DNA from 2 places in the Rahnella sp. 1L-D-7-B-C2 genome. Region 2 is predicted to be linked to the other one. Evidence: predicted binding sites of a transcription regulator. Region 2 holds the regulator's gene; the other holds the start of a gene.

Region 1 (15,257 bases), on a different contig from region 2:
GATCAAACCGTTGCTGTCGAGCGGCAAGATCCGGGTGATCGGTTCCACGACGTATCAGGAATTTAGCAATATCTTTGAAAAAGACCGTGCTCTTGCGCGTCGCTTCCAGAAAATCGATATTGTTGAGCCAACCGTCGAAGAAACCGTGCAGATCATCAATGGCCTGAAAACCAAATATGAAGCACACCATGATGTCCGTTATACCGCGAAAGCGGTGCGTGCTGCGGTGGAGCTGTCGGTCAAGTATATCAACGACCGTCATCTGCCGGACAAAGCTATCGACGTCATAGATGAAGCGGGCGCGCGCAGCCGGTTAATGCCGGTCAGCAAACGCAAGAAAACCGTTAACGTCAGCGATATCGAAAGTGTGGTGGCGCGTATCGCCCGCATTCCGGAAAAAACCGTGTCTGCGACCGATCGCGATGTGCTGAAAAATCTGGGCGACCGCCTGAAAATGCTGGTCTTCGGGCAGGATCCTGCCATTGAAGCGCTGACAGAAGCGATCAAAATGAGCCGCGCAGGTCTGGGTCAGGATCGCAAGCCGGTCGGTTCGTTCCTGTTCGCAGGTCCTACCGGTGTGGGTAAAACCGAAGTCACGGTACAACTGGCCAAAGCGCTGGATATCGAACTGCTGCGCTTTGATATGTCGGAATACATGGAGCGTCATACGGTCAGTCGTTTGATCGGTGCGCCTCCTGGCTATGTCGGTTTTGATCAGGGCGGTTTGCTGACGGATGCGGTATTGAAACATCCTCACTCCGTTGTGCTGCTCGATGAAATCGAGAAAGCGCACCCGGATGTCTTTAACCTGCTGTTACAGGTCATGGACAACGGTACGCTGACCGATAACAACGGGCGCAAAGCCGATTTCCGTAACGTGATTCTGGTCATGACCACCAACGCCGGTGTGCGTGAAACCGAACGTAAATCCATTGGCCTCATTCATCAGGACAACAGCCCTGACGCTATGGAAGAGATCAAGAAAGTGTTTACGCCAGAGTTCCGTAACCGTCTGGACAATGTGATCTGGTTTAACCATCTGTCTACGGAAGTTATCCAACTGGTGGTCGACAAGTTTATCGTCGAACTGCAGGCGCAACTGGATGCCAAAGGCGTTTCGCTGGAAGTCAGCGATGAAGCCCGCGACTGGCTGACCGTGAAAGGCTATGACCGTGCGATGGGTGCGCGTCCGATGACACGTATCGTGCAGGAAAACCTGAAAAAACCTCTCGCCAACGAGCTGCTGTTTGGTTCACTGGTGGATGGCGGTTCGGTCTCGGTAGCGCTGGATAAGGAAGCCGATAAGCTGACTTACCACTTCATGAGTGCGCAGAAGAAAAAGCCGGAAGGCGCGGTGCATTGATCCGCTGCTGAGATAAGCTGAAAAGCTTCAGGCAAACAAAAGGCGATGTGAAAACATCGCCTTTTTTCTTTCTGAAAATTCTTTATGAAACGTGAGTTAATGAGGAATAAGCAGAAAGGATAATGAAACTAAATGCCGAATTGCGGATACCACAAAACGCCCTTGCAACTGCAGGAAGGGCGAAGAGGGTATCCTCAGGTATCGCCGGAAAATCAGCGATGAGTGAGCCGTTTATTAGCGGCTACGGAAGACAATGCGGCCTTTGCTCAGGTCGTACGGGGTCAGCTCTACAGTGACTTTGTCGCCCGTCAGGATGCGGATATAGTTCTTACGCATTTTACCGGAGATGTGTGCGGTAACTACGTGTCCGTTTTCTAATTCTACGCGGAACATAGTGTTTGGCAGCGTATCAAGTACGGTGCCCTGCATTTCAATGTTGTCTTCTTTGGCCATCGAATCCTCTAGGTCTAACTACCATAGTTTTTAACCGGCAAGATAATGCCGAAAAACCCACATTATGTAAAGAAGTATGGTTCATGACCGCACCTATTCCCTATCCTTCGGGAACACCGGCAGGTCTTCATCATGTGGGGATAAGTCTTGTGGCAACCAGCAATCCGGCGCTAACGCGCGTTGCGAAAGTTCGGATAACTGCTGCAAAAATTGGCGGCGGGGGATCTCTCTCGCACCCAGCGACGCAGTGTGAGGGTTGAGCACCTGACAGTCAATCAGTTCTCCACCATTGCGGGAAAAATGTTGGCAAAACATCATCAGCGCGCACTTTGAGGCATTTTCACGGCGGCTAAACATGGACTCGCCGCAAAATAGCCCGCCAACGGAAACACCGTACAAACCGCCGACCAGCTCATCGCCTTCCCAGACTTCAAGTGAATGGGCGTGTCCGGCTTCGTGCAATTCCTGATAACCGCGCTGAACCAGCGGCCCGATCCAGGTGCCATCTTCCCGTTCAATTGCACAGGCGTGGATCACCTGTTCAAAGCAGCGATTGAGGGTAAAACGGAAAAGCATTTTACGCATAAATTTCTGTAAGCTGCGGCTGATATGGCGCTCTTCGGGCACGAGAATAGCCCGCGGATCGGGTGACCACCAGAGGATCATTTCGCCGGGTTCAAACCAGGGGAAAATCCCGTGCTGATAAGCGGAAAGCAGGCGCGGCGACGTCAGATCGCCACCAATAGCCAGCAGGCCGTTGGGATCCTGCAATGCAGTGTCAGGATCCGGAAAATGAACAGAACTGGCCTCAAGCTTAACTAACCGCATAGATCTCCTTATCCGGCGACTCACGGGCCGCCACATCATTCATGGGCAGACTTTCAGGTACGCGCAAGAAAACGCGTGTACCGGCCTTGTGCAGCGGCTAAGGTCTGATGATCGCCTTGTTCGACAATCTCGCCTTCCTCCATCACGCAAATCCTGTCGAGGTTATCGAGACCGTGTAAACGGTGCGTGACTAAGAGTAGCGTTTTATTTTCACAATACTTGTGCAACAGCGCCAAAATATGGTGTTCCGTTTCTGCATCCAGCCCTTCGGTCGGTTCATCGAGCAACCACAACGGAGCATCATGCAGCAGGGCACGCGCCAGACCCAGGCGGCGCTGTTCGCCGCCGGACAGTTGACGTCCGCCTTCACCCAGCCAGGCGTTCAGGCCTTCGCCTTCGAGAAGAACGTGCAGATCCACCTGTTTCAGCGCGTCGGCAATCTGCTCATCAGAGCGTTGCGTCGAGGCCATGCGCAGGTTTTCACGCAGCGTGGTGTTGAAGATATGAACACGCTGGCTGACCACGGTGATCATCTGGCGCAGCGTGGCCTCATCATAATCTGCGATTGCATGACCGTTAATGCTCAGTGCGCCGCTGTTGATATCCCAGCCGCGCGTCAGCAATTGCAGCAGAGTAGATTTCCCACAGCCGGTCTGGCCGAGCAGGGCAACATGCTCCCCGGCGGCAATCTCCAGCGTAATGTTTTTCAGCACCGGCAGTGGCTGCCCCGGATACGTGAAATTCACGTTAGTGAGCGACAGGCTGACCTGTTTGGCGGCGACAGGGCCCTGTGACGGGAAAGTCACGTCGGCCGGCTGACTGATGATCTGGCTGACGCGCTGCGCAGAGGCGATAACTTGCCCGAGGTGCTGGAATGCTGCCGCAACCGGCCCGAGTGCTTCGAAAGCGGCCAGCGGCGTAAACACGAACAGCGCAATCAGCGCGCCGGGTTGTGCGATGGTTCCGATACCGCCTGCGGCCAGCCACAACATCAGCGTCACGGTCAGACCTGCGGCGGCAATCACCATCGCCTGCGACAGGCCTGTCAGTTTCGCCTGCTGCTGCTGGCGCAACATCCAGCGGCGTTCGATATCATCAAGTTGCTGGCGAAAACGCGGCTGCGCACCAAATACCACCAGCTCGGACTGCCCCTCTAACCACGAGGTCAGTTGCATGCGGTAATCGCTGCGCAAGGCCGTCAGTTCCCGTCCGGCAGGTTTCCCCGCACGGTAGAAAATCACCGGCAGGAGTAGCATCAGAACCAGCATAATCGCTCCGAGTGTCAGAGCGAGTTTGACGTCAAGAAAGCTCAGGCCAAAGGTCACCAGAACAATCACTACCAGCGCGCTGACCAGCGGGGAGATGACGCGCAGATACAGGTGATCCAGCGTATCCACGTCGGCGACCAGCCGGTTCAGAAGATCGGCCTGACGGAATCGCGCAATGCCGCCCGGCGACAGCGGCATAATTTTGGTGAAAGTGAACACCCGCAAATGCGCCAGCACGCGGAAGGTCGCGTCGTGGCTGACCAGACGTTCAGCGTAACGGCCTGCGGTGCGGAAAATCGCTGCACCGCGTACACCGGCGGCGGGCAGCATGTAGTTGAACGTGTACAAACCGGCGATACCGGCGACGGCAGAAGCCGCAAGGAACCAACCAGAGAGTGTCAGAAGGCCGATGCTGGCGAGCAGCGTTACGATGGCCAGAATCACACCCAAAGACAGGCGGAACCAGTGACGGCGATACAGAGCGAGATAAGGCAGAAGAATTTTCATGATTACAGCTCCTTACTGCGCTGGGATAACAGGCTGGCGAATAATCCGCCCTGAGCAACCAGCTGCGTATAGCTGCCGCGTTCAGCAATCTGGCCCTGGTCCATCACCCAGATTTCATCGTAGTCCTGCGTATCCTCCAGCTGATGGGTCACCAGTACCGACGTCTGCGCTTTTGATGCATCATTCAGCGCGCTCATCACACGCTTTTCGCTGTGGGCATCGAGGCTGGCGGTCGGTTCATCCAGCAACAGTAATTCGCATGGCGAGAGCAGGGCGCGGGCAACGGCAACCCGCTGAGCCTGACCGACTGATAAACGCGCTGCGCTGTCGCCGAGTTCCGTTTCCAGACCCAACGGCAGCAGCGGTAAAAATTCGCTCACGTAAGCGCGATCAATGGCTGACTGAAGTTGCTGTTCACTGACATCCGGCTGATTGAGCAGAATATTGGCGCGCAGCGTTTGTTCCGGCAGATGGGGATTCTGACCCACCCAGCTCAGTTGCTGACGCCATGCGTCATTGCCTAACGATTTCAGCTCAATGCTGCCTGCGGTGAGTGATCCCTGATAGGGCAGGAAGCCGAGCAGGGCGTTTAACAGGGAGCTTTTCCCCGCACCGCTCAGCCCGACAATCGCAATACGTTGCCCGGCCTGAATGTTGAACGTCAGCGGCCCGGCCAGCGTTTTACCCTGCGGTGACTGGATGATGAGATCGCGGGCTTGCAGCGAAACTTTTTGTCCCCTTGGCCAGCTCTGGTTCCCGTCGCCCATTTCAGCACTTTCAACGGTCAGGAAGGTCACCAGACTTTCCGCAGCACCGACTGCCTGCGCTTTGGCGTGATAGAACGCGCCCAAATCACGCAGTGGCTGGAAGAACTCCGGCGCGAGGATCAGCACCAGAAAACCGGCAAACAGGGTAACCGGCGTACCGTAGCTGCCGAAATTCAGTTCGCCGAGATATGAGAAACCGAAGTACACCGCCACAACGGCGATTGAAATTGAGGCGAAAAATTCCAGAACGGCAGAAGAGAGAAATGCCAGACGCAGCACGTCCATCGTACGTGCGCGAAAACTTTCGGTGGAGCGTTTGATCTGCTCGATTTCCGCCGTACCGCGATGGAACAAACGCAGAGTATCGAGACCGCGCAGGCTGTCGAGGAAGTTGCCGCTCAGACGTGCAAGCGCGACAAAGTTACGGCGGTTGGCATCGGCAGCGCCCATTCCGACCAGCGCCATAAACACCGGAATAAGTGGTGCAGTAACCAGCAGGATCATGCCCGCCGCCCAGTTAATCGGGAAAATGCTCACCAGAATCAGCAGTGGGATAATCCCCGCGAGGGCAATTTGCGGCAGATAGCGGGCATAATAATCCTGCATATCTTCGATTTGTTCCAGAATGATGCTCGCCCAGCTGCCCGCCGGTTTGCCCTGGATCCACGCCGGCCCCAGTTTTTCCAGACGGTCGAGGACTAACTTACGCATCTCCTGACGAATAATGCGTCCGCAGATAAAGCCCACCTGCTCACGCAGCCAGGTCACGACGGCTCGCAGAATAAAGGTCAGCGCCATCAACAGGAAACTTTGCAGCAGCGCCTCACGCGGGGTGTGCTGGATTATCAGGCTGTGCAGCAGACCGGCCATCAGCCAGGCCTGCGCCAGAATCAGTAAACCCGAAAGTAAACCCAGCATCATAGACAGACGGATCCAGCCTTTGGCGCGTGAGCTTTGTTGTTTTAACCAGCGGATAAGTTCTTGTTGTCGTGTTTTATTCATCAGGCATCAGTCTGCGCAGCTATCCGGTTCGGAGGCTGAACATGTTACATGCTGAGTTCAAAAACTGAAAATATAAAGGCGGCACTGTGGCCGCCTTACTGCAACTCGAATTATTCAGGATAATTGGAGAAAAGATTTTGAAAAGAGGATTACAAATCCGGGGCTTGCGATAAGCCATCCAGATAACGCTCTGCGTCGAGCGCAGCCATACAGCCGGTGCCGGCGGAGGTAATCGCCTGGCGGTAAATATGGTCCATCACGTCACCCGCAGCAAAGACGCCGGGAATGCTGGTTTGCGTGGCATTACCGTGTGAACCAGACTGCACTTTGATGTAGCCATCTTTCAGCTCCAGCTGGCCTTCAAAAATGCCGGTGTTCGGACTGTGGCCGATAGCGATGAACACGCCTGCAACGTCTACCTGAGATTTCTCGTCGGTGCGCACGTCCATGAGGCTCGCGCCAGTCACACCCATTTGATCGCCAACCACTTCGTTCAGCGTTTTGTGGGTATGCAGCACAATATTGCCGCTGGCGACTTTATCATTGAGGCGGTCAACCAGAATTTTTTCAGCGCGGAAGCTGTCGCGGCGGTGGATCAGATGCACTTCTGACGCGATATTTGCCAGATACAGCGCTTCTTCCACTGCGGTGTTGCCGCCGCCGACCACCGCCACTTTCTGATTACGGTAGAAGAACCCGTCGCAGGTCGCACAGGCAGACACGCCACGGCCTTTGAACGCTTCTTCAGACGGAAGGCCGATATAGCGGGCGGATGCGCCAGTGGCGATAATCAGGGCGTCACAGGTGTACTCGCCACTGTCGCCGGTAAGGCGGAACGGACGGTTCTGTAAATCTACTTTGTTGATATGGTCGAAAATGATTTCGGTGTTGAACTTGGTGGCGTGCTCATGCATGCGATCCATCAGCGCCGGTCCGGTCAGACCTTCGGGATCACCCGGCCAGTTTTCCACTTCTGTGGTGGTGGTCAGCTGACCGCCTTTTTCCACGCCGGTAATCAATACAGGATTCAGGTTGGCGCGCGCTGCGTAAACCGCTGCGGTGTAACCTGCCGGGCCGGACCCTAAAATCAATAATTTACTGTGTTTAACCGTACTCATGGGCAATCTATCTCCGCGATGGGGACTAGCGATAAAGGGATTGTAGGGAAAAGTGCGTGTTAAAAAAAGTAAACTCAGATGTTGTTAGCGATTTGTCTGATAGTTTTTACTGCGTAACCCGCGTAAAAAGGTTTTCGCGCATGACCATGTCTCAGGTAACTGATTGATGGTAAGCATAAAAAACCAGCATGTCTCAGTTGTACGGCATGTTGAATGTTGTCTACAACGCGTCAAGTTAGCCACATATCACGGTAAGTTGTAAGGATTTGGCAGTAATAACGCGTGAAACTGAATTGTTATTGTTCAAAGAGAAAACATAGCTAAAAAGGGGGCGTTGGCTTTTCAATCTGGCACGTTCTTCTGATTTTGCTTCTTTTACTTTGACAATCCGCTGTGCATTTGCGAAAACATCAGGGTAAGAAGAAATTAACTGCCTGTCAGTGACTTGAATTTATCCAAATGGCTGCTACCCAATCCGTTCTGGTGTTGCTGTTTGATTTTTTTGTTGCCGCAGGGTTTGGTGAATCAGATTGGCAGTTCGCAATCTATTAATTCCACAAAGTTATTTCTTTTGAGTGTCCGGTTTTGGTCGTGTTCCTTATGACAGGGGATCAACGCGGCTTTTGGATGCGTAAACCTTAATAATCGGGTCTTCGCTTGGGACAACCCTTAGACATTGAAGTTGGCTGGGGTAGGCAGGTGCAGGGAAGGACAGCAGAGAGACAATAATAATGGTAGACAACAAAAAACGTCCGGGAAAAGATCTCGACCGTATTGACCGTAACATCCTCAACGAACTTCAAAAGGATGGCCGGATTTCAAACGTCGAGCTTTCCAAACGTGTGGGATTATCGCCAACGCCATGTCTGGAGCGCGTTCGTCGTCTGGAACGACAGGGCTTCATTAATGGTTATACCGCACTGCTTAACCCGCATTATCTTGATGCATCGCTTCTGGTATTTGTTGAGATAACCCTCAACCGCGGTGCGCCAGATGTGTTTGAGCAGTTCAATGCGGCAGTACAAAAACTCGAAGATATTCAGGAGTGTCATTTGGTTTCAGGGGATTTCGACTACCTGTTGAAAACCCGCGTACCCGATATGTCTGCTTACCGTAAGCTGTTAGGTGAGACATTGCTTCGTCTTCCTGGTGTGAACGACACCCGTACCTATGTGGTAATGGAAGAAGTGAAACAGACGAATCGCCTGGTCATTAAGACCCGGTAATTGTCAGGTGCAAAACCTTGTTTTTTTAGCTACACTCCTGTGTATCTATACAGCTATGGCGCCGGGGTCAACTCTCGGCGCTGTTGCTTTTTCTCAGTTCACAGGAACCTGGAGAGCCTTTCTTGAGCCAGGAATATACAGAAGATAAAGACGTTACCCTGAAAAGACTGAGCAATGGCCGCCGTATTCTGGAGGCTTTGCTGGTTGTGGTAGCTATTTTTGCTGCGTACTTGATGGCAGCACTGGTGAGTTTTAACCCCTCGGATCCCAGCTGGTCTCAAACCGCCTGGCATGGTCCTATTCATAACTGGGGTGGTGGCGTTGGGGCCTGGATGGCTGATACGCTGTTCTTCATATTTGGCGTATTTGGTTACGCAATTCCCCCTATTATCCTGTGTCTGTGCTGGGCGGCGTTCCGTCAGCGTGATAATCAGGATTTCATCGACTATTTTGCCTGGTCGCTGCGTCTTATCGGGACGCTGGCGCTGATTGTCACGTCTTGTGGTCTGGCGTCGGTCAATATCGATGACCTCTATTACTTCGCCTCCGGCGGGGTGATCGGCAGCTTGCTGAGCACGGCGATGACGCCTTATTTCAATAACGTCGGCGCCACGCTGGTTCTGCTCTGTGTCTGGGCTGCTGGCCTGACGCTGTTTACCGGCTGGTCGTGGCTGACCATCGCAGAGAAGATTGGCGGGGCAGTGCTTGGCGTGACCAACATTGTGACCAACCGTTCCCGACGTGATGATGATTACGACTACGACGAGCATGACGATCCGTTACTGGAAGAGGATGATGCTGAAAAACCGGTTGCGAAAGCGGCACCGGTTGCCGCTGCTGTAACGACAGCCGCAATCGCGTCAACGGCCGACGCTGCGCCATCTGACGTTGATGACGATGATGTACTGCTCTCTGCGCCGTCAGTTCATCAGCCTGCGGCACCTTCCGCTGCGGTTGTCGTTGAATCTGCACCGGTAGCGCCTGCGGGCGTCGTCGATCCTTACGCGGCAGAACCGCCGGTAGCGAACATTGCGCCACCGCCTTCGGCACCGGAAACGGCAGCACCGCCGCTATACAGTTTCGAAATTCCTGAAGAAACGCCGGTACCCCGCCATCCTCAGCCTGTTCAGCAGTCACCTTCACCGGTGCGGGCAGAGCATAATGATGATGACGGCCCGCGCATGGGTAACTGGCAGACAGCGGCAGAACACACTTCGCGTTCACCGTTTGATTTCAGCTCTCCGACGCCTGACAGCGCGCACGCGGCTAGCGTGGCGGCGACCGCTGCGCTGGCAACGGGCCTGGCGCAGGCGGGGCAGTCCGCCGCGTCCTCTGCGGGTAACACCTTCATGCCTGCATTCAGCGCAGTCAGTGATGAAAATCCGCAGATCAAAAAAGGTTTTGGCCCGGAGTTACCGAGGCCGAATCCGGTGCGTATTCCGACACGTCGTGAGCTGGCTTCCTACGGGATTAAGTTGCCTTCTCAGCGCCTGGCTGAACAGCAGGAACAGGAACAAAGCGCATCACAGCAGAACGCCTCTGTCCAACCTGTTTACCTGGATGAACAAGCTCAGGCTGATCAAGAAGCGATGCAGGAAGCCGCATTGCGGCAGGCATTCTCCGATCAGCAGCACCAGCGCTATGGTGAGTCTGTCACACAAGAAGAGCCTGACGATGAAGCCGCCTTGCAGGAAGCAGAATTGCGTAATGCCTTTGCGGCACGCGAGCAGTCACGCTATCAGCAGGACGTTGAGCCGCACAGCGGCGTGGTTGTGCATCATCATTCGCAGAGTCCGCAGGTGGACACACAGACTTCAGCGGCCGATGATTTCGCTGCTGCAGCGATGAAACTCAGTCAGCACGATGCGTTCAGCTTCTCACCGATGGCCGATCTGGTGGACGACACGCCAAGTGAACCGCTGTTTACGTTACCTGCTCAGGCAGAGGAAGAACCGCAGCCTGCAGAATTTGCACAACAAACGTATCAGCGTCCGCAGTCGCCTCAGCCTGTGCAACATGCACAGGAATATGAAGCGCCGCGTCAGGCACCTTCACTGGCTAAACCGGATATGGACAGCCTGATCCATCCGTTCCTGATGCGTCATGAACAACCGCTGGTGAAACCAACGACACCATTACCTTCGCTGGATTTACTGACTTCACCACCGGCTGAATCTGAGCCTGTGGATGAGTTCGCGCTTGAGCAAATGGGCAATCTGATTGAAGCGCGTCTGAACGATTACCGCATCAAAGCCGACGTGGTCGGTAAACTGCCGGGGCCGGTCATCACGCGTTTCGAGTTGGATCTGGCACCGGGTGTCAAAGCTGCGCGAATTTCAAATCTGTCGCGTGACCTTGCCCGCTCATTGTCCGCCGTTGCGGTTCGCGTAGTGGAAGTTATTCCTGGCAAACCTTATGTGGGCCTTGAATTACCGAACAAAAAGCGTCAGACCGTGTATTTGCGAGAAGTGCTGGACTGCGCGAAGTTCAAAGACAGTCCTTCACCGCTGACTATCGTGCTGGGTAAGGATATTTCAGGCGAGCCTGTAGTGGCCGATCTGGCGAAAATGCCCCACCTGCTGGTAGCCGGTACAACCGGTTCCGGTAAGTCGGTGGGTGTGAACGCCATGATCCTCAGTATGTTGTATAAAGCGACGCCTGAAGAAGTGCGCTTCATCATGATCGACCCGAAAATGCTCGAGTTGTCGGTATACGAAGGCATTCCACATCTGCTGACCGAAGTGGTTACTGACATGAAAGACGCCGCCAATGCGCTGCGCTGGTGTGTCGGTGAAATGGAACGTCGTTATAAGCTGATGTCGGCGCTGGGAGTGCGTAATCTGGCTGGCTATAACGAACGTATTCAGGAAGCGGAAGCCATGGGTCGTCCGATCCCCGATCCGTTCTGGAAGCCGGGCGATGGCATGGCAGCAGAACCCCCCTTCCTCGGTAAAGAACCGTTTATCGTCGTGCTGGTGGATGAGTTTGCTGACCTGATGATGACCGTGGGTAAAAAGGTGGAAGAGCTGATTGCACGACTGGCGCAGAAAGCCCGTGCAGCAGGGATCCATCTGGTACTGGCGACGCAGCGTCCGTCTGTTGACGTTATCACTGGCCTGATCAAAGCCAACATCCCGACGCGAATTGCATTTACCGTGTCGAGCAAAATTGACTCCCGTACGATCCTCGATCAGGGCGGTGCAGAATCCCTGTTGGGTATGGGGGATATGCTTTATATGGCGCCAAACTCCTCGATTCCGGTACGTGTTCACGGCGCGTTTGTGCGCGATCAGGAAGTGCATGCTGTCGTGCAAGACTGGAAAGCGCGCGGTCGTCCTAAGTATATCGAAAGTATCCTCTCCGGTGGCGAAGAGGGTGAAGGCGGCGGGCTGGGTCTGGGGGACGACGAAGAGCTGGATGCGTTGTTCGATCAGGCTGTGGCATTCGTCGTTGATAAACGTCGTGCGTCGATTTCCGGTGTACAGCGACAGTTCCGCATCGGCTACAACCGTGCAGCGCGTATCGTTGAACAGATGGAAGCGCAGGGGATTGTCAGCACGCCGGGCCATAATGGCAACCGGGAAGTACTGGCACCACCGTCACACGAGTAAATGACGACTGATTTGCACATTTGATATTAAGCAGGGTCGCGAATGCGGCCCTTGTGCAAAGATGCGTAAAACAATGTTTTTTCAGATGATTGAGCTACCGCTGGCGTTCAGCCTCGGATAGAGTTCGCACCATACGTCTTTTGCCTGTGTGAAAGGCATCGTCTGAAGTTTATGAATTTCTGAGGTAATTATAAAAATGAAAAAATTGTTATTGGTAGGGTGTTTACTGACCGCATTTACCTCCGCTTCCGTTTTAGCGGACGCCAGCAGCGATCTCAAATCACGCCTGGGTAAACTGAATACTTTCCATGCGAGCTTCACTCAGACCGTCACCAGTGATGACGGCGCTGCCGTTCAGCAGGGCGAAGGCCAGCTGTGGGTGAAACGTCCTAATTTGTTCAACTGGCACATGACCACGCCGGATGAAAGCATTCTGGTTTCCGACGGCAAAACCCTGTGGTTCTACAACCCGTTTGTTGAGCAAGTCACGGCGACCTGGCTGAAAAATGCCACCGGTAACACGCCGTTTATGTTGATCACGCGTAACGACAGCAGTGACTGGGCGAAATATAACGTGAAGCAGAAAGGCGATGACTTCGAATTAACGCCGAAAGCCGCCACCGGTAATCTGAAACAGTTCACCATCAACGTTACGCCAGCCGGCACCATCAAGAGCTTCTCTGCGATTGAGCAGGACGGCCAGAAAAGTGCGTATGCCCTTAAAGGCGAGCAAAATGCGTCCGTTGACGATGCTAAATTTAAATTTACGCCACCACAGGGTGTGACGGTGGACGACCAGCGTCAGTGAGGTCCCTTTGAGTAATATGTCACTCGATTTTTCCCATAATGAATTTCAGCCACTGGCCGCAAGAATGCGGCCAGTCACTCTTGCAGAATATATCGGTCAGCAGCATCTTTTAGCGCCGGACAAGCCTTTGCCACGTGCGATTGAAGCAGGGCAGTTGCATTCGATGATTTTGTGGGGGCCACCGGGCACGGGAAAAACGACGCTGGCAGAACTGATTGGCCGCTATGCCAATGCTGATGTTGAGCGCATTTCGGCGGTCACCTCAGGCATCAAAGAAATCCGTGAAGCGATTGAACGCGCCCGCCAAAACCGCGATGCCGGGCGTCGTACCATTCTGTTTGTGGACGAAGTCCATCGCTTCAACAAAAGTCAGCAGGACGCATTTCTGCCGCATATTGAAGATGGCACAATTACATTTATTGGTGCGACCACCGAAAATCCTTCATTCGAACTTAACTCCGCATTGTTGTCCCGCGCCCGTGTTTATCTGCTCAAATCGCTGACGGCTGAAGATATCGAAAAAGTCATCGATCAGGCGCTGACCAATGCAGAGCGCGGCTATGCCAATGAAAAAATCCGAGTCCCGCCAGAAACACGCCGTATGCTGTCCGAGCTGGTCAATGGCGATGCTCGCCGTGCGCTGAACAGCATTGAAATGATGGCGGACATGGCTGAAATCGACGCCAGGGGATATCGCACATTAACGCCGGAACTGCTGACGGAAATTGCCGGTGAACGCAGCGCGCGTTTCGATAATAAAGGTGACCGCTTCTACGATTTAATTTCCGCGTTGCACAAGTCGGTGCGTGGTTCATCCCCTGATGCGGCGCTGTACTGGTATGCCCGGATTATTACCGCCGGTGGCGATCCACTGTATGTCGCACGCCGTTTGCTGGCGATTGCGTCAGAAGATGTGGGCAATGCCGATCCGCGCGGTATGCAGGTGGCGATAGCCGCGTGGGACTGTTTCACCCGCGTCGGACCTGCGGAGGGTGAGCGTGCAATTGCTCAGGCCATCGTTTATCTGGCCTGCGCGCCGAAAAGTAATGCGGTGTATAGCGCATTTAAAGCGGCGATGCGCGATGCCCGCGAGAAATCCGATTTCGATGTGCCGGAACATTTACGCAATGCGCCGACCAAACTCATGAAAGAAATGGGGCTGGGTGCCGAATATCGCTATGCGCACGATGAGCCGAATGCTTACGCTGCCGGAGAAGATTATTTCCCACCGGAAATGGCCCGTACGCAGTATTATTATCCCACCGCGCGTGGCCTTGAAGGGAAGATCGGCGAAAAGCTGGCATGGCTTGCTGAACAAGATCAAAATAGCCCGACAAAACGCTACCGCTAACTTTATCGTTGCGGTAAGGTTACCTTGATAACTCTTTGACACGCTGCCTTTTAAAGCCGCGTGCATCATCAAATTAACATTCAATAACGACACGTACAGGATTAGCATGCTCGATCCCAATCTGCTGCGTAATGAGCTAGACGCAGTTGCAGAAAAACTCGCTCGCAGAGGTTTTAAACTCGATGTGGAAAAGCTGCGTTCTCAGGAAGAGCGCCGCAAAGTCTTGCAGGTAGAAACGGAAACTCTCCAGGCTGAACGTAACGCACGATCGAAAACTATCGGTCAGGCTAAAGCCCGTGGCGAAGACATCGAACCCCTGCGTCAGGAAGTGACTACGCTGGGTGAGAAGCTGGATGCTGCGAAAGCTGAACTGGACGCATTGCAAAATGAAATCCGGGATATAGCTTCCGCCATTCCTAACCTGCCAGATGATTCCGTACCTGCCGGTAAAGACGAAAACGACAATCTTGAAGTGAGCCGTTGGGGAACTCCACGTCAGTATGATTTTGCCGTACGCGATCATGTGTCGCTGGGTGAAATGGCTGGCGGTCTGGATTTCGCTGCTGCTGTAAAACTGACGGGCTCTCGTTTTGTGGTGATGAAAGGGCAAATCGCCCGCATGCACCGCGCGCTTTCCCAGTTCATGTTGGATCTGCATACCGAACAGCATGGTTATCTGGAAGCGTACGTTCCTTACCTGGTTAACCATGAGACGCTCTACGGTACAGGTCAGTTACCGAAGTTTGGTGAAGATTTGTTCCACACCAAGCCTCTGGATGAAGAAGCGGGCAGCAGTAACTATGCACTGATCCCAACGGCTGAAGTACCGCTGACCAATCTGGTGCGTGACGAAATTCTTGAAGAAGAATCGCTGCCACTGAAGATGACTGCACATACGCCATGCTTCCGTTCCGAAGCGGGTTCTTACGGTCGTGATACCCGTGGCCTGATCCGT
Region 2 (15,257 bases):
CATAACGATCTGCCGTTGCTGACCAAAGTGGGTCAGCCTTACGCAGTGAATCCGGACGCCATCCTGCTCCAGCACGCCCGGCAGGCAGGATGGCCGGTCTATGCCTGGCGTTAATGGAGCTGTTTTTTCGTGTTAACCCTTCTTCATCTGTTATCTGCTGTTTCCCTGCTGGTGTGGGGAACGCACATCGTCCGTACCGGCATCATGCGCGTTTTTGGTGCGAATTTGCGCCGCGTGCTGAGCAGTAGTGTAGAAAAAAAACCGCTGGCCTTCGTGGCCGGTATCGGTGTGACCGCGCTGGTGCAAAGCAGTAACGCCACTGCGCTGCTGGTGACGTCCTTCGTTTCTCAGGGGCTGGTGGCGCTGGCGCCCGCGCTGGTGATCATTCTCGGTGCCGACGTCGGTACTGCTGTCATGGCGCGTATCCTGACGTTCGATTTGTCGTGGCTTTCCCCGCTGTTTATCTTCGTCGGTGTGGCGTTCTTCCTCAGTCGCAAGCAAACCCGCGCGGGCCAGATGGGACGCGTAGGGATCGGCCTTGGCCTGATATTGCTGGCGCTGGAACTGATTGTTTCGGCGGCGACGCCGATCATGCAGGCATCCGGCGTCAAAGTGCTGTTCTCGTCGCTGACCGGGGACGTGTTGCTCGATGCCCTGACCGGTGCGATCTTTGCCATCATCAGTTATTCCAGTCTCGCCGCCGTACTGCTGACCGCCACGTTGACGGCCACCGGTGTGATTTCACTGAAAGTGTCATTGTGTCTGGTGATCGGGGCCAACCTCGGTAGCGGTTTACTGGCGATGATTAACGCCAGTAAAATGAATGCTGCAGGTCGCCGCGTGGCGCTGGGCAGCACGCTGTTTAAGCTGATTGGTCTGGTGATTGTACTGCCGTTTGTCGGCCCGCTTTCGACGCAGCTGGCGCGGCTCGGTATTCCGGACGAAGAGCTGGTGATCTACTTCCACATGTTCTACAACCTTATCCGTTGTCTGGCGATGGTGCCGCTGACCGCGCCGATGGCGAGAGTGTGCGAGATGATGATTGCCGACGTGCCGGAAGACGACCCGCGCCTGCGTCCGCGCCATCTGGACGTCAGCGCCATTGATACCCCGACGCTGGCGCTGGCCAACGCCGCCCGCGAAACTCTGCGCATGGGCGATGTGGTAGAACATATGTTGATCCTCAACCGCGAAGTCATGCACGGGAAACTGGCGCAGGATCGCGAAGTGCGCCGCCTCGACGACGACGTGGATGTGCTGTACACCGCCATCAAACTCTATCTGGCGCAAATCAACAAAGAGGGGCTGGGCGAAGAGGATTCACGTCGCTGGGCGGAAATCATCGAAATGGCGCTGAACCTGGAACAGGCGGGCGACATCATCGAACGCATGACCGGCGATATCACCGCCAAATCCCACGCAACGCGCCGCGCATTTTCGCCGGAAGGGCTGGTGGAGCTGGAAGCCCTGCATGAAAAACTGCTCGATAACCTGCGTCTGAGTCTCGGGGTGTTCTTGTCGAATGACCTGACCAGCGCGCGTCGTCTGCGCCGTTCCAAACACCGCTTCCGCATTCTCGACCGTCGCTATGCACACGCGCACGTTGACCGTCTGCATCAGCATAACGTCCAGAGTATCGAAACCAGTTCGTTGCACCTTGGCCTGCTGGGCGACATGAAGCGTCTGAATTCGTTGTTCTGTGCGGTGGCGTATAACGTGCTGGATCAGGATGAGCAGGAAGATGAAATGCGTGAACCCAATGATGACGTGAAAGTGGTTTAACGTAAGGTATTCAGTAAAGTAAAACGGGCGCTGTCAAAAGCGCCCTTTTCTTTTTTAGTCTTTCTTAACCGGTTTGCCTGACCAGTAACCGGCCAGCAGAGAACCTGACAGATTGTGCCAGACTGAGAACAGCGCGCCCGGCAAGGCGGCCAGCGGGGAGAAGTAGATCTTCCCGAGCGTCGCGGCTAAACCTGAGTTTTGCATCCCGACTTCCATCGCCAGCGTACGGCAGGTGGTTTCGTCAAAGCCAAACAGTTTCCCGCCCCAGTAGCCGCTCAGCAGGCCGATCGCGTTATGCAGGATCACCGCCACAATCACCACCAGACCGACCGAGCCGATAAAGCCCTGACTGCCCGCCACCACGGCGCTGATGATAGCGACAATGCAGACCATGGAAAACAGCGGTAGCAGCGGTTCGATCCGTTTCACCGTTTTAGTGAATAAATGATGAATAATCAGACCGGCTAAAATCGGGATCACCACGATCTGCAAAATGCTCAGCAGCATGCCTTCCACATCGACTTTAATGTGCGTATCGACATACAACCTTGTGAGCAACGGCGTGGCCACCACGCCCACCAGCGTTGATACGGCTGAAATCGTGACTGACAGCGCTACGTCACCTTTCGCCAGATAGATCATCACGTTGGAAGCGGTTCCGCTGGCGACACTGCCCACCAGAATCATCCCGGCAGACAAATCCGCCGGCATGTTGAACAGTTTTGCCAGCACCCACGCCGCCAGCGGCATGATCAGATAATGCAGAAACGTCGCCGCTGCCACCGGGCCGGGGCGGGAGAGCACGCGTTTGAAATCACCGAACTCGAGGGTGACGCCCATCGCAAACATAATCAGCATCAGCAGGGTAGAAACATGCGGGCCGATGGGGGTGAACGTGGTGGGTGAATAGTACGCGGCGACCGATAACAGCACGGCCCACAGCGGAAACAGACGGGTGATGATGGCTAACATTGAGGATGATCCTTGTCTTTGTTGTTTTGCAAAAATACAGACAAAAAAAAGACCGGGCACAAGGCCCGGTCTTCACAGATACCGCGCCCGTTATTGTTCGAATAGGTTGCGGTGTAGTGTTTTAACGACCTGATCGGCATCACTGCCCGGTACCAGGAAGCACAGGTTATAGCTGCTCGCGCCGTAGCAAATCATGCGGATGTTGAACGGATCCAACACGCCGAAGACTTCTTTGCCAACGCCACACGCCTGCGACAGCTTGTTGCCGATGATAGCGATCAGCGCCAGATTCTCTTCGACTTCCACGCGGCACAGCGACGACAGTTCGGTCAGCAGTGACGTGGTCAGCAGGCTGGCGTCAGATGAGGTGGAACCGGTGGTGTCCAGCGTCAGCGCTACGCTGACTTCGGATGTAGTGATCAAATCCACAGAAATGTTGTGGCGGGCCAGAATACCAAACACGTCAGCGAGGAAACCGCGTGAATGCAACATGCTCAGGCTGTGCAGCGTGACCAGCGTTTGTCTGCGACGCAGGGCGATCGCGCGGAATAACGGTGGATTATCGCTGGTATCGCACACCAACGTGCCGCCGCCCGACGGATCTTTGCTGGAGCCGACAAATACCGGAATGCCGCGACGTACCGCCGGCAGCAGCGTGGCAGGATGCAGAACTTTGGCACCGAAAGTGGCCATTTCAGCGGCCTCTTCAAACGCGATTCGGTCAATACGTTTCGCAGCCGGTACCAGACGCGGGTCGGTAGTGTAAATGCCCGGTACGTCCGTCCAGATATCCACACGCACCGCGCCGAGCGCTTCGCCCAGCAATGCTGCGGTGTAGTCACTGCCGCCACGGCCAAGCGTCGTGGTGCGGCCTTTACCTTCTGAACCGATAAAGCCCTGAGTGATCACCAGTGCGTCCTGCAAACGCGGTTGCAGCTGCGAAAGCGTCAAGTCGGTCAGCGCCTGCGTGTCCGGCTCTGCGCGACCAAAGTGATCGTTGGTGCGCATGACTTTACGCACGTCGAACCATTCCACAGGCACGTTGCGCTGGCGGATGACTTCAACAAACAGCAGGGTGGACATCAGCTCGCCGTGGCTGACCAGTTCGTCGGTCAATGCGGTAGAGGTCGCGAGGCTTGCGGCTTCCGACAGCATGGCGATATTTTCCAGCATGCGACCCACTTCTTCGCGGATCACCGTTGGATTATCGAGGCGGTCAATAATGGCATTCTGGATGCGGCGGATTTCGTCAAGCAGGAAGACACGGCGTTCGGTTTCCTGGCCCGTTGCCAACTCGACTAATAAATTGGTGACGCCCGCAGAGGCGGAGAGAACGACCAGACGAACTTCCGGGCGCGCAAGAACGATGTCTGCACTGCGGTTCATCGCGTCGAAATCAGCCACACTGGTACCGCCGAACTTGGCGACGATAACGTTGCCCAAAGGCTGCACAGTGGCGTTGCGGGATGCTGCGTGATTCATGTAAAACCTCATGTCCGGGACGTCATTTCTATGACGGCCACCTAATCCATAAGAATTGGCACAAGGGGAGAGCGGGAAACGGGAGCAGGCGTAGAGATGCTACGATACACCCAGAAGCGCCCCACCATGCCAATACCCTTTTTCGGGTATGTCGGTGACAACCCAGAGGATTCAGCCCCTGTGGTCGATCATCTGCCTGCCGTCAGCATTTGACCTCGGCGCCGCTCCCCCTGATGCACCTTCGTAGGATTTCGGCTCCTCCGGTACACTGCCTGGGCGACGCGCCTCTTCTGGCTCACAACAGCGTACATGAGCACGCGTGCGAGTTAGGTGCTTAGGAATAACGGGTTATGGCGCGTCTGTCAACGGTCTCACGGCCGGTCGAGCCACATTTTGAGCGATTGTCATCTAATATTGTTCTTTGTCATTGTGGATCCACAGATCTGGCCTATCGCAAGAAAAGGCATCTCATCTCGGGAAGTTCAGGATACAATCGGGACAGTGACCTCATATTTATTCTCAGCCTAAGAGCATTGCTATGAAAAATATCAATCCAACTCAGACCGCTGCCTGGCAAGCGCTGCAGCAGCATTTCGACACGATGAAAGATGTGCAGATTAGCCATCTGTTTGCTGAAGATGGTGATCGTTTCTCCAAGTTCTCTGCCACGTTTGAAGACCAGATGCTGGTCGATTTCTCTAAAAACCGCATCACATCAGAAACGCTGGACAAGCTGCAGGCTCTGGCAAAAGAGACTGATCTTCAGGGGGCCATCAAATCGATGTTCTCTGGTGAGAAGATCAACCGTACCGAAGACCGCGCCGTTCTGCACGTTGCGCTGCGTAACCGCAGCAACACGCCGATTGTGGTCGATGGCAAAGATGTGATGCCGGAAGTCAACGCGGTTCTGGCGAAGATCAAAGGTTTCACCGAGCGCGTTATCGGTGGTGACTGGAAGGGTTATACCGGCAAAGCGATCACTGACATCGTCAACATCGGTATCGGCGGTTCAGACCTCGGCCCGTTCATGGTGACCGAAGCGCTGCGTCCGTATAAAAATCATCTGAACATGCATTTCGTCTCCAACGTTGATGGCACCCATATCGCCGAAACGCTGAAAGACCTGTCGCCGGAAACCACGCTGTTCCTGGTGGCATCAAAAACGTTCACCACGCAAGAAACCATGACTAACGCCCACAGCGCGCGTGACTGGTTCCTGAAAACCGCGGGCGATGACAAACACGTGGCGAAACACTTCGCCGCGCTGTCTACCAACGGTAAAGCGGTCGGCGAGTTTGGTATCGACACCGACAACATGTTCGAGTTCTGGGACTGGGTCGGTGGCCGTTACTCTCTGTGGTCCGCAATCGGCCTGTCAATTGCGCTGTCCGTCGGTTTCGAAAACTTCGAGCAGCTGCTGAGCGGCGCGCACGCGATGGATAACCACTTCGCGAATACCCCTGCTGAGAAAAACCTGCCGGTTCTGCTGGCGCTGATCGGTATCTGGTACAACGATTTCTACGGCACTGAAACCGAAGCGATCCTGCCATACGATCAGTACATGCACCGTTTTGCTGCATACTTCCAGCAAGGCAATATGGAATCCAACGGTAAATTCGTTGACCGTAACGGCAATCCGGTGGATTACCAGACTGGCCCGATCATCTGGGGCGAGCCGGGTACCAACGGCCAGCATGCGTTCTATCAGCTGATTCACCAGGGTACTAAAATCATCCCTTGTGACTTCATCGCGCCGGCCATCAGCCATAACCCGCTGAGTGATCACCACGCGAAACTGCTGTCTAACTTCTTCGCACAGACGGAAGCGCTGGCATTTGGTAAATCTCTGGACGTGGTCGAGAAAGAATTCGCCGACCAGGGTAAAAAACCGGAAGACGTGAAACACGTTGCGCCGTTCAAAGTGTTCGAAGGTAACCGTCCGACTAACTCCATCCTGCTGCGTGAAATCACGCCATACAGCCTGGGTGCGTTGATCGCGATGTACGAGCACAAAATCTTCACGCAGGGCGCTATCCTGAACATCTACACCTTCGACCAATGGGGCGTGGAATTAGGTAAACAACTGGCGAACCGCATCCTGCCAGAGCTTGAAGGCAGCGAAGATGTGAAGGGTCACGACAGCTCGACGAATGGCCTGATCAATCGTTTCAAAAACTGGCGCGCATAATTGCGTAGAAATACGTAAAAGAACGCTGGAAATAAAAGGGTTAGCCTTCACAGGCTGACCCTTTTTTAATGGCGCTTTTCCTGTGCGGACTCTGTGGTATTCTGCGGGTATTAATAACAAAAGTGGGATGTAGATCACATGGCAGGATCAAAACGGGCAACGATGATTTCGGTCATCATGCAGCGAATTTTGAACGTTTTTTTATTGGGACTGGCCGCGATTCTGATGATTTTTATCGGCCGCGAAACCTATCATTTAGCAATGGTATTGTTCGTGAATAACGATCAGTCTTCGTCGTATCTTCTGATAGAGGGGATTGTCATTTACTTCCTCTATTTCGAATTTATCGCGCTGATCATTAAGTATTTTTCGTCGGGATATCATTTCCCGCTGCGCTACTTTATTTACATCGGTATCACGGCGATTATTCGACTGATTATTGTCGATCACAAAAGCCCTTATGACACGCTGGTGTATGCCTGCGCGATCCTCGTTCTGGTCGTCACACTCTTCCTGGCGAACAGCGAGCGTCTGCGCCGCGAGTAAAATGATGCAATTACTGCCTCGCATTCATGCGTTAGAATACGAGGCAGATAATTCATTGGAGGTATGAATACCTCCATTACGGAGCCGTTGATGTCTGATTCCCATTCCCCTGCACAACCCCCGATTCACTGGTTTAACGATCCGACTGATGTTCCTGCGGACGTGGCTGACTGGCTGATGGAAATGGGATCCATGACCCGTCGCTTTGAAAAACAGGGTGTTACTGTCACCGTTAAACCTCAAAACGAATGCTTTGTCAGCCGCGCTGAGCTGGGAGAAAGTGAAGCGCAGCAGTTGCCGGAAAGCACCCGTTACTGGGTGCGCGAAATCGTACTGTTTGGCGACGCTGAGCCCTGGTTGCTCGGTCGTACCGTCATTCCCGAAGAGACACTGACCGGGCCTGACATGGCGCTGGTGGATCTCGGTACCGTACCGCTTGGCCGTTACCTCTTCAGCGGTAATAACCTGACCCGCGATTACATCCATCTCGGGCAGTTGCAAAGTGAGCAGGGCGACTTATGGGCGCGCCGTTCGCGTCTGCGTCTTTCTGATAAACCGCTGCTGCTGACGGAAATTTTCTTGCCAGATTCACCGGTTCACCGCCCTGAAGGCAAAGTGAGCGGGATATGAGCCAGACCAATCCACAAGGAGAACAGAGAGTGTCGGGAAGTATGACGCAGGGCACCTGGCGGGATTATTGCCGCCTGATGCGCATTGATAAACCCATCGGTTCGCTGTTGCTGCTTTGGCCGACGCTGTGGGCTCTTTGGCTCGCCGGTGGCGGCATGCCTTCTGCAAAAATTTTAGTGGTGTTCGTGCTTGGCGTTTTCTTTATGCGCGCCGCCGGTTGCGTGGTGAATGATTATGCTGACCGCAAAATCGACGGGCACGTTAAGCGCACCGCCAACCGGCCGCTGCCGAGTGGGGCAGTCAGCGGTAAACAGGCCAAAATGCTGTTTGCCGGGCTGGTGCTGGTGTCGTTCCTGCTGGTGCTGACCCTCAACCGCATGACGATTTTCCTCTCGCTTGCCGCGCTGGCGCTGGCGTGGATTTACCCGTTCATGAAACGCGTCAGCCATCTGCCGCAGTTTGTATTGGGCGCGGCGTTTGGCTGGGCGATCCCGATGGCTTTCGCAGCCGTCAGTGAAACCGTTCCGCTCAGTTGCTGGTTATTGTTCGTGGCAAATATCTGCTGGACGGTGGCCTACGACACGCAATATGCGATGGTCGATCGCGATGACGATTTGAAGATTGGCGTAAAATCGACGGCCATTTTGTTTGGCCGTTTTGACACGCTGATCATCGGCCTGTTGCAGCTGGCAACGCTGGTTCTGATGGCGATGGTCGGGCATCTTTCCCTGCTTGGCGCGCCGTTCTACTGGTCGCTGTTGCTGGCCGCAGCGCTATTTGCGCACCAGCAAAAACTGATCGCGAAGCGCGAACGTGACGCCTGTTTCCTGGCTTTCCGTCAGAATAACTATGTTGGCCTGGTGTTGTTCCTTGGCATCCTGATGAGTCTGTCGGCGTTCAGTTTCTAATCCCTTCAGACAATGAAAAAACGCCCGGACTTTTTGCAAAGTCCGGGCGTTTTGTTTTCTACCTTTTAAAGCGCTAGTACGGGCGATTAATGATCGGTATCGCGCACATCCATCTTAGGTTCAGCCGGCGGTTCAGTCGGCTGTGGCAGCTCGGAAGGCATACCGGCGCTTTCGATAGTGAGTTTGATGTCTGGCGTCATCAGGTCGCTAAGCATGTTGTAAATCTCGCGCGTTTGTTCCTGAATCGCATCACCGATATCGTTGATATAACCCTCTGCGCGCAGCGTGCCAACCAGCGTTGAGAATACCGCTTTATCGAAGAACTCAGGGGCATTGATACCGTGCAGCACCGACAGACGCTGCGCCATAATCCGGCTCTCTTTTTCCAGCGCACCGCGGTTAATGCTTGGATTGGTTGTGAGCAAGGAGAAGGTGATCGCGTAGCGTTGCAATGTTTCACGTACACCGGCAGCCAGCAGTTGCAGCGTGCGGATACGTGCCGGGTTCAGCGATAACTCATCATCTTCCAGATGAATAATCTGCTGACGCGCCAGTTCCAGCGTCAGAACATCCAGCACCTGTGGCAGATCGGTTTTATCGAAATGCATGAACAGTTCGGCTTTCAGCATCGGATAAATCAGTTCAACCTGACGCAGCAACTCCTCGCGGGTGACCAGACGGTGGTGCATCACGATGCTTGAAATCAGCGATGGTAACACCAGCATATGATGGATGTTGTTGCGGTAGTACGTCATCAGTACGGCTTGCTCGCGCGGCAGAACGATAATGTCACCGATATTATCTTTTTCGACCTGGAACTTGTTCATGTTCAGCGCGTGATCAAGTAACTGATCGGCGGTCAGATCGGGCACCGTTGAATCAGCATTGTACGGCACATTGCGCAGCAGCTGCAGGTAGCAATCAATCTGCTCAGTCAACTGTTCGCGGGTCAGTGAGCGCTGACGGGACGCCAGCAGCGCGGTACAGCACAGGTTCATGGCGTTGGCAGCCGCTGAATTGTTGATGCGCACCATAATCTGCTCAGCCAGATCCTGCACCGTCGGCGTCAGCCAGCTCGGGCGCTGGGCTTCGATAGGGTCGATCGCCTCACGCCACGTTGGCACGTTTTGGTTCAGATAGGTGGTCAGATGCAGAGGTTCACCGAAGTTCACATAGCCCTGACCGAGGTTGCGCAGCTTACGCAGTCCGTTGAGCATTTGAGTCAGGCTCTCTTTCTCTTTGGTCGCGCCGCGTAACTCTTTCGCGTAAGTTCCCACTTCCATCACGTGTTCGTAACCGATGTAAATCGGCACCAGCGTAATAGGGCGGGAACCGCCGCGCAGCATGGCCTGAATCGTCATCGCCAGCGTGCCGGTTTTTGGCTCCAGCAGACGCCCGGTTCGCGAGCGGCCCCCTTCGACAAAGTATTCCACCGAATAACCCCGGCTGAACAGCTCGCCCAGATATTCGCGGAACACGGTCGAGTAAAGTTTATTGCCTTTAAAGGTACGACGGATAAAGAACGCACCCAGACGGCGGAAAATCGGGCCGGCTGGCCAGAAATTCAGATTGATACCGGCTGCAATGTGTGGTGGCACCAACCCCTGATGATAGAGCACGTAAGACAGCAGCAGATAATCCATGTGGCTGCGGTGGCAGGGCACATACACGATTTCCTGACCGTCCTGCGCTAACTGGCGCACGCGCTCGGCGTTATTCACGTTGATGCCTTTATACAGGCGGTTCCACGTCCAGCTCAGTACGCGGTCGGAAAGGCGCACGGCTTCATAAGAGAAGTTCGCGGCAATCTCTTCCATCAGCGCGATAGCGTTTTGCTGGGCCTTTTCGTGTGAAATCTTTTTGCTGCGCGCTTCATCTTCAATGGCTTTTTCAATGGCTTTCGAGGCCAGCAGCTTATTGAATAAATCCTGACGGGCAGGCAGGCGCGGGCCGACTGCTGCCAAACGCAGGCGAGAGAAGTGCATTCGCGCCACGCGGGCGAGCTTTTGCGCGATGGTTTTATCCGTACCGTGCTCGGTCGCCATGTAGCGCAACGACACCGTATTAGAGAAGCGGACAAAACTGTCGCGGCCTAGCCACAACACGGCGAAGAATTTCTGAATGCCGTTCAGCACGCGCAGATGCGGCGTATCCTGACCTTCACGGCCCGGTGCACGTCCGAACATCACCGAGACGGGCAACATCTGAATGTCTAAATCCGGATTATTACGGTGCAGATCCAGATAGTCGTGGAACAGCTTTACGGATTCCTGCTTCGGCGTGTAATACGAAAACACGCGCGGGCCTTCAGCGATAAACACATGGCTTGGCAGCAGTGTGCCGTCGATATCCAGCGGAATCAGCGGATCGGGCAAATTCTGGGCAAGACACTGCGCACGCAGGGTCAGCAAATCTGCTTTGGAGTTATAAGGTAATACGTACAGGATCGGGCGCGTCGGGTCTAAGTGCAACTCGGTCACCGGATCTGTAGGTATGACTTTGCTCTTTACCAGCAATGAAAGCGGTAAATTCAATAATGTGTAATAAAGTCTACGCCAACCTGACATAAAAACGTGAAGCCTCTTGTTAGCCATTTCGCCGCAAGGATACCAGAAAGCTCAAATGAGATCTGTGGTGATGAGAGACCATTAAACCGCTAAAATGCATCAAACACCCGAAGGACTACCCCTCAAGGATCAGTAACAGAATGGCGAACCAAGTCACTGGATTTACCCGAATTTATAAAGCAGCCGGATATTCATGGAAAGGGCTGAAAGCGGCATGGCAAAATGAAGCGGCTTTCCGTCAGGAAGCCAGTGCGGCTATCCCCTTAATTTTGCTCTCATTCTGGTTCGATGTGAGCAGCATCGAACGCATCCTGCTAATCGGCTCGGTGGTCCTGGTTTGCGTGGTGGAATTGCTCAACAGCGCCGTGGAATGCGCAATCGACCGCATCGGGCCTGAGTTTCACGTGCTCTCAGGACGTGCCAAAGACATCGGGTCGGCTGCTGTACTGTTGACCATCATATTGGCGATTTTTGTCTGGGTCAGCATCTTTTGGCCGCGATGGTTCTGATTTGGAATCTGTATTCCAGGAATCGCGCTTATGCACTGTTTTTATTCAATCTTAGGTTTTCATTGCCCGTATAGCTGTATATACTCACAGCTAGACTGTATAAACAACCAGGGGGCGGAATGAAAGCTTTAACGACCAGACAACAAGAGGTCTATGACCTGATTCGCGATCATATCTCCACTACGGGTATGCCACCAACCCGCGCGGAGATTGCCGCTCGTCTTGGGTTCCGTTCCCCGAATGCTGCGGAAGAACACCTGAAAGCTCTGGCGCGTAAAGGCGTCATTGAGATTGTCTCCGGGGCTTCGCGCGGTATCCGTCTGCTGATGGAAGAAGAAGAAGGTTTACCGCTCATTGGCCGTGTAGCCGCCGGTGAACCTCTGCTGGCTCAGCAACATATCGAAGGACACTATCAGGTAGATCCCGCGATGTTTAAACCGAGCGCGGATTTCCTGCTGCGCGTTAGCGGTATGTCGATGCGCGATATTGGGATTCTTGATGGTGATCTTCTGGCCGTGCATAAAACGCAGGACGTGCGTAATGGCCAGGTTGTCGTCGCCCGTATCGATGATGAAGTCACGGTAAAACGCCTGAAGAAACAAGGCAACGTGGTGCAGTTACTGCCTGAAAACAGCGAGTTCCAGCCGATTGTGGTGGATCTGCGTGAGCAAAACTTCAGCATTGAAGGCTTAGCGGTTGGTGTTATTCGCAACGGCGACTGGATCTAATCAGTCAACGAAAATGCGATTTCTGCGCTTTCCCCTGAACTAAGTCACACGAATTTCGCATCATCGCCCCTCACGGGGCGATTTCATTTTAGGCATATCCTGAACCTCCGGCATGAGATTCTCTATGCAACATCAATCCCTTCTGCAAAAGTTTCAACACACTTTTCTGAGCCCGACCGATAAAGCCCTCTGGATGCTCGCGCTGCCAATGATCTTTTCTAATATCACTGTGCCTTTGCTGGGACTGGTGGATACGGCAGTGATCGGTCATCTCGACAGCCCGGATTATCTCGGCGGCGTCGCGGTGGGTTCGATGATCACCACCTTCCTGTTCATGATGCTGCTGTTCCTGCGCATGAGTACCACCGGTATGACCGCGCAGGCGCTCGGCGCGAAAGATAAAGTCCTGCTGGCGCGCGCTTTTGTGCAGCCTTTTCTTCTGGCTGTGCTGGCGGGTGTGGTGATTTTATTGTTCCGTCATCCGCTGATGGAAGGGGCTTTTTACATTGTTGGCGGCAGTCAGTCGGTGCTGGAACAGGCGCGGCTGTTTATTGAAATCCGTTGGATTAGCGCGCCCGCTTCTCTGGCAAATCTGGTGATCCTGGGCTGGCTCCTCGGAATTCAATACGTGCGCGGGCCGGTGATTTTACTGATTGCCGGTAACCTGCTTAACATCGTGCTGGATCTGTGGCTGGTGATAGGGCTCGGCTGGAATGTACAGGGCGCAGCGACGGCAACTGCCTGTTCGGAGTATTTCACGCTGTTCATCGGGCTGTGTTTTGTCTGGCGTGTGATGAAGCGCTGGGGGATCACTTTCCCGCTGCTGACCTCATCGTGGCGCGGCGACTTGCACCGGTTGCTGAGTCTCAACCGTGACATTATGCTGCGTTCGTTACTACTCCAGCTCTGTTTCGCCTCGCTGACTATTCTCGGGGCGCGGCTCGGCAGCCATATTGTTGCGGTGAATGCCGTTCTGATGAATCTTCTGACCTTTACAGCTTTTGCGCTCGATGGCTTTGCTTACGCGATTGAAGCCCATTCCGGTGAGGCGTTTGGTGCCCGTAACCGTGAAAAACTGCTGAAGGTATGGCGCGCAGCCTGTCGGCAGGCGGGTCTGGTGGCACTGGCGTTTGCGCTGTTGTATGCCCTGACCGGCGAGCAAATTATTAATGCGCTGACGTCTCTGCCAGAGCTGCGCCAGCTGGCTGACAGTTATCTGGGATGGCAGATTGTTCTGCCGCTGGTCGCGGTCTGGTGTTACCTGCTCGATGGTATGTTTATCGGCGCGACCCGCGGGCGGGATATGCGCAACAGCATGGCGATTGCCGCACTCGGGTATGGACTGACGTTGCTGTCATTACCGCTTTTGGGCAACCATGCGCTGTGGCTGGCGCTGACCGTCTTCCTCGGGCTGCGGGGCGTTTCTCTCGGCTGGATATGGCACCGGTACTGGCAGCGAGACGCATGGTTTTCCTCGTCATCACACTGAATTGGCGACTTTTTTACATGGCAGGATATAGCGGTTAGTCGTTATATCCTGCTTTGGAATAATCCTAATAACGCGTTTTATCCCTTCGTTTGCAGGATAAATCCAAATTCTCTACTAACCTTAGAAGTGTTAAGCCCGAGCTGCAGCGGTAACCCGCAGCTCCATAAACCCTAAGGTAACAGGAGATATTTTATGAATAAGGACCAAGCCGACGGTAACTGGAAGCAGTTTAAAGGCAAAGTAAAAGAAAAATGGGGCAAGCTGACTGACGACGATCTGACCGTAGTGGAAGGTAAACGCGATCAGCTGGTTGGTAAGATTCAGGAGCGTTACGGCTATCAGAAAGATCAGGCCGAGAAAGAGCTCAAGGATTGGGAATCAAGCAACAAATATCACTGGTAAAAACGCGACTCCCCCTCGTGTTTCAGTGACGTATCCTGAGTAGAAGCTGCTCCTACCCGGAACGCTTTCAGGATACGGGTACAAGGATGTACCCACTGTTTTATCTTGAGTACGTCAGCCGTAAAGTCCTCCCGACAGCACCGCATCCTCGCTATTCAAATCCCGCGATATAAAATTTAGCGTTTCTTCACCACAATTGTGTGGTCGTGATCGCAGTGGTCGTGGCTTTCGCATGTCTCAACGACTTTGCATTCGCCGCACAGACCATGCGCTTCTACTACGGAATGACGTAATTCGAACCCAGAATCCAGTGCCAGTTTCGCCAGGCGCTCTTCGATACCGTCAGTGGTTTTTTCCGTCACCAGACCGCAGCGATCGCAAATAAACAGCGCTGACGTATGGCTCGGCTCTTCAAAATGATGGCACAACACGTAGCTGTTAGCGGATTCCACCCGGTGAATAAACCCCTGTTCCAGCAGGAAATCCAGCGCACGATAGACCGTTGGTGGCTTGGCCTGCGGTTCGCTGACGCGCAGCAAATCCAGTAAGTCATAGGCGCTGATCGCACCGGGCTGTTGCGTCATCAGGCGCAGCACTTCCAGACGCTGCGGCGTAAGGCGAACATTACGCTGCTGGCAAAGCTCTTCAGCTTGTGAAAGGACTTTTTCCGGATTATTCAGGGTCATAAAAACGTTCTCTGAGCGCAGATTGGGATCGATAAGCCACATCATGTGGCCATTGTTGATTTTATCATGCTTCGGCCAAATCGACGAATTATGCGCCGCCGGGCTGTGACATATTCTGCCTCCTAAAACCCGCACCGGATGCCGAATCTTTGTTCTGTGGTATAATCAGCAACTACCTTCCCTCTGGCCTGTGCGCCGGAGGGAGCGCCACGAACTCCTTCAGCGAATGTCAGGTCGATGTCAGAAACTCAACACGAAATACCCCAAACCACCCCGTTTTCCGCTCAGCGTTTTTCCGTTGCGCCGATGCTTGACTGGACCGATCGTCACTGTCGCCATTTCCACCGCCTGATGACTGGCCAGACGCT

The links. Region 2 encodes LexA, which represses DNA repair genes until DNA is damaged. Its sites were predicted from a motif close to TNCTGTATGTACATACAGNA; they were not measured.
Region 1: a site for LexA is predicted at 8,568-8,587, ahead of AC0Z7K_RS01990 (DNA translocase FtsK 4TM domain-containing protein). Genes of this name have one in related genera too.

What each region holds. Positions count from the first base shown of each region.
Region 1 covers NZ_JBXAVQ010000001.1:445,590-460,846, reverse strand. The annotation lists gene clpA (ATP-dependent Clp protease ATP-binding subunit ClpA) at 1-1,363, shown strand, start outside; gene infA (translation initiation factor IF-1) at 1,598-1,816, opposite strand; gene aat (leucyl/phenylalanyl-tRNA--protein transferase) at 1,910-2,644, opposite strand; gene cydC (heme ABC transporter ATP-binding protein/permease CydC) at 2,698-4,419, opposite strand; gene cydD (heme ABC transporter permease/ATP-binding protein CydD) at 4,422-6,188, opposite strand; gene trxB (thioredoxin-disulfide reductase) at 6,338-7,306, opposite strand; gene lrp (leucine-responsive transcriptional regulator Lrp) at 8,038-8,532, shown strand; gene AC0Z7K_RS01990 (DNA translocase FtsK 4TM domain-containing protein) at 8,655-12,143, shown strand; gene lolA (outer membrane lipoprotein periplasmic chaperone LolA) at 12,340-12,951, shown strand; gene AC0Z7K_RS01980 (replication-associated recombination protein A) at 12,959-14,302, shown strand; gene serS (serine--tRNA ligase) at 14,409-15,257, shown strand, end outside.
Region 2 covers NZ_JBXAVQ010000024.1:23,585-38,841, reverse strand. The annotation lists gene AC0Z7K_RS22420 (HAD family hydrolase) at 1-114, shown strand, start outside; gene AC0Z7K_RS22415 (Na/Pi cotransporter family protein) at 130-1,782, shown strand; gene panS (ketopantoate/pantoate/pantothenate transporter PanS) at 1,837-2,754, opposite strand; gene lysC (lysine-sensitive aspartokinase 3) at 2,845-4,236, opposite strand; lysine riboswitch at 4,343-4,534, opposite strand; gene pgi (glucose-6-phosphate isomerase) at 4,775-6,424, shown strand; gene psiE (phosphate-starvation-inducible protein PsiE) at 6,563-6,970, shown strand; gene ubiC (chorismate lyase) at 7,061-7,600, shown strand; gene ubiA (4-hydroxybenzoate octaprenyltransferase) at 7,642-8,508, shown strand; gene plsB (glycerol-3-phosphate 1-O-acyltransferase PlsB) at 8,595-11,075, opposite strand; gene AC0Z7K_RS22375 (diacylglycerol kinase) at 11,216-11,584, shown strand; gene lexA (transcriptional repressor LexA) at 11,704-12,312, shown strand; gene dinF (MATE family efflux transporter DinF) at 12,437-13,801, shown strand; gene AC0Z7K_RS22360 (CsbD family protein) at 13,994-14,203, shown strand; gene zur (zinc uptake transcriptional repressor Zur) at 14,380-14,889, opposite strand; gene dusA (tRNA dihydrouridine(20/20a) synthase DusA) at 15,127-15,257, shown strand, end outside.